Regions from separate parts of the Arthrobacter sp. Z1-9 genome, predicted to be linked through region 2. Evidence: riboswitches for the same ligand, from Rfam matches in the RefSeq annotation. Region 2 holds a riboswitch; the other holds the start of a gene.
The links. A riboswitch is a leader RNA that binds a small molecule or an ion and turns the genes downstream of it on or off. The one in region 2 is predicted to bind glycine.
Positions count from the first base shown of each region.

Region 1: it holds a riboswitch for glycine, as region 2 does, so the genes downstream of both, gcvP (aminomethyl-transferring glycine dehydrogenase) here and gcvP (aminomethyl-transferring glycine dehydrogenase) in region 2, are expected to answer to the same signal.

Region 1 covers NZ_CP096456.1:1,015,154-1,018,554, forward strand. Annotated here, with positions in the region: gene M1D93_RS04750 (MFS transporter) at 1-732, opposite strand, end outside; gene M1D93_RS04755 (TetR/AcrR family transcriptional regulator) at 799-1,338, shown strand; glycine riboswitch at 1,429-1,527, shown strand; gene gcvP (aminomethyl-transferring glycine dehydrogenase) at 1,707-3,401, shown strand, end outside.
Region 2 covers NZ_CP096456.1:3,662,942-3,666,342, reverse strand. Annotated here, with positions in the region: gene M1D93_RS17050 (hypothetical protein) at 1-229, shown strand, start outside; gene M1D93_RS17045 (DUF427 domain-containing protein) at 321-605, opposite strand; gene M1D93_RS17040 (VOC family protein) at 745-1,104, opposite strand; gene M1D93_RS17035 (hypothetical protein) at 1,183-1,494, shown strand; glycine riboswitch at 1,630-1,727, shown strand; glycine riboswitch at 1,729-1,835, shown strand; gene gcvP (aminomethyl-transferring glycine dehydrogenase) at 1,888-3,401, shown strand, end outside.

The sequences.
Region 1 (3,401 bases), 1.7 Mb from region 2:
GGCACCGTCGGTGGCGAATTCCTTGATGCCGTAAACCACCGGAACCATGGTGAGCAGCGAGAGCAGGATGCTTGGCACATCCACCCGGCCGGGTGTTGGGTCCTTGGACTCCGGGATGAATGCGGGTCCGAAGGCCAGCAGGGGCAGCATGATGGGCACGGCCACGAGGAGTACTGCTCCCCACCAGAACTGTTCAACGAGCCACCCGCCAAAAATCGGCCCCAGGGCGGCGCCGCCGGAAAATCCCGCGGCCCAGATGGCAATGGCCAGCCGCCGGCGGTTGGGATCCACAAAAATGTTGCGGATCAGGGACAGCGTGGAGGGCATGAGCATGGCGCCGAAGAAACCCAGGGCCGCGCGGCCGGCAATCAGCCAGCCGGCGCTGGGAGCGAAAGCTGTTGCTGCTGATATGGCCGCAAAACCAATGCTGCCGATGATCAGGAGCCGCCGGCGCCCAATCCGGTCGCCCAGGCTCCCCATAGCCACGAGCAATCCAGCCAGCACCAGCGGATAGGCATCCACAATCCACAGCAACTCCACTCCCGAGGTGCCCAGCGCAGCCGCGATCGCAGGCAGCGCGAAGGTCAGTGCCGTATTGTCCACGGCCACGAGGAGGACGGGGAACATCAGCAACCCCAGCGCGAGCCAGTCACGCCGCGTACCCCTTGCGGGATCCGGGGTGGTCAGGGCGGTGCGGGTGAGTGCTTGCTGGGAAGAGGTGGACGGCGTCATTCGATAACTATACCGTCCAGACGGTATAGTTAAGAAATCGAGGACCGGCGATGCATGATGGGAAGCATGCCCCGAAAACCCGTAGCGCGAGACGCAGTCCTCGATGCCTTTGAAGAACTCCTCATCGACGTGGGGGAGCGCGCCGCCACGCTGGATGCGGTGGCAAAGCGGGCCGGCGTCTCCAAGGGCGGCCTGCTGTACCACTTCCCCAACAAGGAAGCGCTGATCACGGCCACCCTGGAGCGGTTGGACCGCCTGGCAGGGGAAGACCTCGCCGCGATGGCGGCCGCGCCTGAAGGGGCCGCTGCCTACTTCATCCGGTCATCCCTCTGGTCCGACACCCCCATGGACCGCTCTTTTGTCGCCGTGACGCGACTCGCCGAGGTGGCCCACGAGGATGCCCGCCGCCGCTTCGCAGTGATCCAGCAGCAGTGGCTGGACCTGATCGGCAAGGACGTGGGCGCGGCGATGGCAAAGGCCGTGCTGTATATGGGGGACGGGTTGTACTTCAACGCCATGTGGGAAAGCGGGCCGTCTGGAAACGCGGGGGACAGGCAGGCCGAGGTGGACGAACTCCTGGCTGCCGTGGAACGGCTGAGGGGCTAGCCGGTATTTGCTCCTGAGCCTGCGGCGTAGGAGAATTAGTGCATGTGTGGGCCGTTTCCGGCCACCAGGAAAACCCAAATGAATAGCCTTTGATCTGCGGCGGGAGAGTTCTGCCAGAAGGTACAAGCAGGCGCCGTAGGAGCAATACCTCCCCAGGAATCTCACAGGCCCATGTACCGCCGCGGCGAGGCAACTCTGGAAAGTAGCAGGCTGTCCGCCTGGCATCCGGTTCCCGGATACCTGGGCTGCTGTGCTCACCGACGGTGCAAGCGGGGCCAGCGTCAGCAGGCAACGCGGAAACTCTCAGGTCCAATACAGAGCGGGGAGGAACCCGACTCGATGCGGCGTACCCTGACGCCGCCTTAGCTATGGAGTTCCTCGTGACTGTATCTCCGGCCTCCGCCACCCCGGCCTCCGCCACCCCGGCCTCCGCCACTTCGGCTATTGCCGCCCCGGCTGCTGCCACCTTCGTTGACCGGCACATCGGCGCCCGCCGGGAGGCCGACGTCGACACCATGCTCAAGGCCGTGGGCTACGACACCGTGGACGCACTGGTGGATACTGCCGTCCCCAAGGACATCCGCCAGGATTCCCCGCTGGGACTGACGGGCGCGCTGAGCGAGGTGGAGGCCCTTACCGAACTGCGCAGGCTGGCCGCCAAGAACAAGACTGCCGTCCAGATGATCGGCCAGGGCTACTACGACACCGTCACGCCGCCGGTGATCCGCCGCAACATCCTTGAGGGCCCGGCCTGGTACACCGCCTACACGCCCTACCAGCCCGAGATTTCCCAGGGCCGGCTCGAAGCGCTGATCAACTTCCAGACCATGGTCCAGGACCTGGTGGGCCTGCCCATCGCCAACGCCTCCCTGCTGGACGAAGCCACGGCCGTGGCCGAGGCCGTGCTGATGATGCGCCGGGCGAATAAAAACAAAGATGCGCGTGACGGCAAGACAGTCCTGGACGCTGATTGCCTGCCGCAGACCATCGCCATCGTTAAGGGCCGCGCCGAGGCGCTCGGCTTCGAGGTTGAGGTCGCGGACCTCACCGACGGACTGCCCGACGGCGCCATCAACGGCGTGGTCCTGCAGCAGCCCGGCGCTTCCGGCAGGGTCTTTGACCACAGCGCCGTGATCGCCGACGCCAAGGAGCGCGGCGCCCTCGTGACCGTCGCCGCTGACCTGCTCGCCCTGACCCTCATCACGCCTCCCGGTGAGCAGGGCGCGGACATCGCCGTCGGCTCGGCGCAGCGCTTCGGTGTCCCGCTGTTTTACGGCGGCCCTCACGCCGCCTACATGGCAGTCCAGAAAGGCCTGGAACGCTCGATGCCCGGCCGGCTGGTGGGCGTCTCCAAAGACTCCGCAGGGACCCCGGCCTACCGCCTTGCCCTGCAGACCCGCGAGCAGCACATCCGCCGCGAGAAGGCCACGTCCAACATCTGCACGGCCCAGGCCCTGCTGGGCATCGTGGCCTCGATGTACGCCGTCTACCACGGCCCCGAGGGGCTGAAGGCGATTGCGCAGTCCGCGCACGCACATGCCAGGACCCTTGCCGCCTCGCTCAAGGCCGCCGGCCTTGAGGTACTGCACACCAGCTTCTTCGATACCGTTACGGTTTCCGTTCCCGGCAAGGCGGCGGGCATCATTGCCGCCGCAGAGGCCAAGGGAATCAACCTGCGCAGCATCGACGCGGATACGGTGGGCTTCTCCACCGACGAGACGACAACGCGGGACATTGTCGACGCCGTCCTTGAAGCTTTTGGTGCCGGGCTGGCCGAGATGACGGACGGGTTCGGCCTGGACGCCGCCGTCGAACGTTCCTCAGAGTTCCTGCAGCACCCGGTGTTCAACACCTACCGTTCAGAGACGCAACTCCTCCGCTACATCCGCAAGCTCTCCGACCGGGACCTGGCACTGGACCGCACCATGATCCCGCTGGGCTCCTGCACCATGAAACTGAACGCAACGGCCGAGATGGAAGCCATCTCCTGGCCCGAGTTCGCCTCGATCCACCCGTTCGCTCCGGACTCCCAGACCGAAGGCTGGCGCGAACTGATCGGCGAC
Region 2 (3,401 bases):
GCGTATTGCCGGCACTGACTGGCATGCCTACCTGGACAGCGAGGGGATCAGGTACACCGAGAACCTCCGCGCCGAGGTCCTCATCCGAGAAGCGGGCATCGATCTCGATAAAACCATCCACGGAACCGCCATGTTCCTTGGCCACACAAAGTCCGGCGAAGAGACCGACGCTCCCCGCCACCTCATCCGGCTGGCCGAGCAACTGTTCGATCTGCCGCTGGCGGCGTAGCCCGACTGGACACGGAGGTGCGATGGCGGGCCCTGGCAAAAGCAAGGGGCGACAGCGGGAAGTCCCGACGCCGCCCGTTTGCTGTCCGCTGCTACGCCTCGATGGTCACGCCGCGCCAAAACGCGATGCGGTCCTCGATCTGCTTGGCGCGCACTTTGGGCTCCGGGTAAAACCAGGCCGCATCCACGTTCAGCTTTCCGTCCACTTCCAGCGAGTGGTAGCTGGCCTTGCCCTTCCAGGGGCAGACCGAATACAGGTCACTGTCCCTGAGGTAGCCCGCGTTGACCGCGTCGCGCGGAAAGTAATGGTTGCCCTCCACCACCACGGTGTCCGTGGATTCGGCGATGACTTTTCCGTTCCAGATAGCCCTGACCATGTGGTTCCGTTCTGTTGGGTGCCGCCGCATGGGAATGCCGCTCGTAGGCATGCAAACGGCATGGAGGGCGCGCTTGTTCCCGGATTGCCCGTACAACCGCCCACAACGAGTATTACCGGCACAAGGTTCGACGGCGGTGCTACCGCGGGCTTTGGTCGATGATGCAGAAACGGTTCCCGTCGGGGTCGGCGAGCACCACGAAGTCGGAGTCCTCCGGGTACAGGTCCCAGTCGACGCTCCGGGCACCGAGTGAGATCAGCCGCTCCACCTCTGCTGCCTGATCGTCCGCGTACAAATCCAAGTGGATGCGCGGGCGGTCCTGGACGGGCGTCTCGCTCAGCATGAGTGCCAGCTGCGTTCCCGGTCCCGACGCCGGCACAAGGATCACCCAGGTTTCGTCGCCGGGCCCGCGGGGGACATAGTCGAGGGCGGCCTGCCAAAAAGCTGTGGCGCGGGCGACGTCATTGACGCCAAGAACGGTGCTGCCGATGGTCAACATCCGCCCAGCCTAGCCACCACCGGCGTCGTCTGTCCCGGGTGCCGGGTAACAATCAGCAGCACCACTAGACTCGCCAGCATGGGGGAAAACAACACACCTGGAGAACACACAAGGCCAAGGACTGCCCGCCTCCGCGGAGCCGTCCTGCCGATAGCGGCGCTCGCCGTGGTGCTCGCGGGGTGCTTCATCGCGTGGAGCAACAGCCAGAATGTCAGCTTCGGTTGGTTCGCCTATGCGCCGCTGGACAACGAGCCTTTCAGCGGAAGCGGCCTGTCTTTCGTCACGCCGGGGACGCAGGCCGGCCTGGCAATCGCCGTCGCGGGTTTGCTCGTCCTGGCATTCTGGGCCGGGTATCGAATCGGCAGGAAAGCCGGCACCAGGAACCCCTGACCCGCGCTTCGGTGAGGGCACGACGGCGGCACCTCCCGCCGTCGTACGCTTGCCTGAAAAGCGGCCCCCGTTTTGCATCCCGCCCCGGAACCCGGTATGGTGTGAGCCGTGTCACCCACCAGTGGCACGTGCTGATGATCTGCGGCGGGAGAGTCCTGCCGGTACGTTCTGCAGGCGCCGTAGGAGCAAATCCTCCCCAGGAATCTCTCAGGCCCACGTACCGCCGCGGCAAGGCAACTCTGGAAAGCAGTCCGGGCAACCGGGCTCACCGACGGTGCAAGTGGCGTCCTGCTGACAGCAGGGCAACGCAAAACTCTCAGGTCCAATACAGAGCGGGGAGGAACCCGAATCAACGTGGTGTTTCGGCACCACCTGAATTATGGAGTTCCTCTCATGACGGTTCAATCGTCCCCAACCACCTTCGCAGACCGCCATATCGGCGCGCGCCGCCAGTCCGACATCGACACCATGCTCAAGGCCGTCGGCTACGACAGCGTCGATGGCCTCGTCGACAGCGCGGTCCCCGATTCCATCCGCCAGGACAAGCCCCTCACCCTCGAGGGCGCCCTGAGCGAAGTCCAGGTCCTCGCCGAGCTCCGCAAGCTTGCCGGCAAGAACAAGATGGCCGTGCAGATGATCGGCCAGGGCTATTACGACACCGTGACCCCGCCGGTGATCCGCCGCAACATCCTCGAAGCCCCCGCCTGGTACACCGCCTACACCCCGTACCAGCCGGAAATCTCCCAGGGCCGGCTCGAAGCACTGCTGAACTTCCAGACCATGGTCCAGGACCTCACCGCGCTCCCGGTGGCCAACGCGTCCCTGCTCGACGAAGCCACCGCCGTCGCCGAAGCGGTGCTGCTCATGCGCCGGGCCAACAAGTCCAAGACGGCCAAGGACGGCAAGACCGTCCTCGACGCCGACCTCCTCCCGCAGACCATCGCCATCGTGCTGGGCCGCGCCGAGGCCCTCGGCTTCGAGGTGGAGGTCGCCGACCTCACCAACGGACTGCCCGACGGCGACATCAACGGCGTCGTCCTCCAGCAGCCCGGCGTCTCCGGCCGGGTCTGGGACCAGTCCGGCGTCATCGCCGAGGCCAAGGACCGCGGTGCCCTGGTCACCGTCGCCGCTGACCTCCTGGCCCTCACCCTCATCACCCCGCCGGGGGAGCAGGGCGCGGACATCGCCGTCGGCTCCACACAGCGCCTCGGCGTGCCGTTGTTCTTTGGGGGACCGCACGCCGCGTACATGGCAGTGCGCCAGGGCATGGAACGCACCCTTCCCGGCCGGATCGTGGGCGTTTCCAAGGACGACGCCGGTGTCCCCGCCTACCGCCTGGCCCTCCAGACCCGCGAGCAGCACATCCGCCGCGAGAAGGCCACCTCCAACATCTGCACCGCGCAGGCACTGCTCGCGATCGTCTCGTCCTTCTACGCCGTCTACCACGGCCCCGACGGACTGAAGGCGATCGCCGAAACCGTCCGCAACAACGCCCGCGCCCTGGCCACCACGCTGAAGACCGCCGGACGCGAACTGGTGTCCGACACCTTCTTCGACACCCTCACCGTCCGCGTGCCCGGCAAGGCCGCCAAGGTGATCACCGCCGCCGAAGCCCGCGGCATCAACCTGCGCCTCATCGATGCGGACACAGTTGGCGTGTCAGTCGATGAAACCACGACGCCGGAGGTCCTCTCCGCGGTTGCCGTCGCCTTTGGTGCCGGTCCGGTTGTTGAGGCTGCCGGGTTTGAGCTGCCGGAGTCCGTGCTGCGCACCTCCGCCTTCCTGCAGCACCCGGTGTTCAACACGCACCGCTCGGAAACCCAGCTGCTGCGCTATATCCGCCGCCTTTCCGACCGGGACCTGGCGCTGGACCGCACCATGATCCCGCTGGGTTCGTGCACCATGAA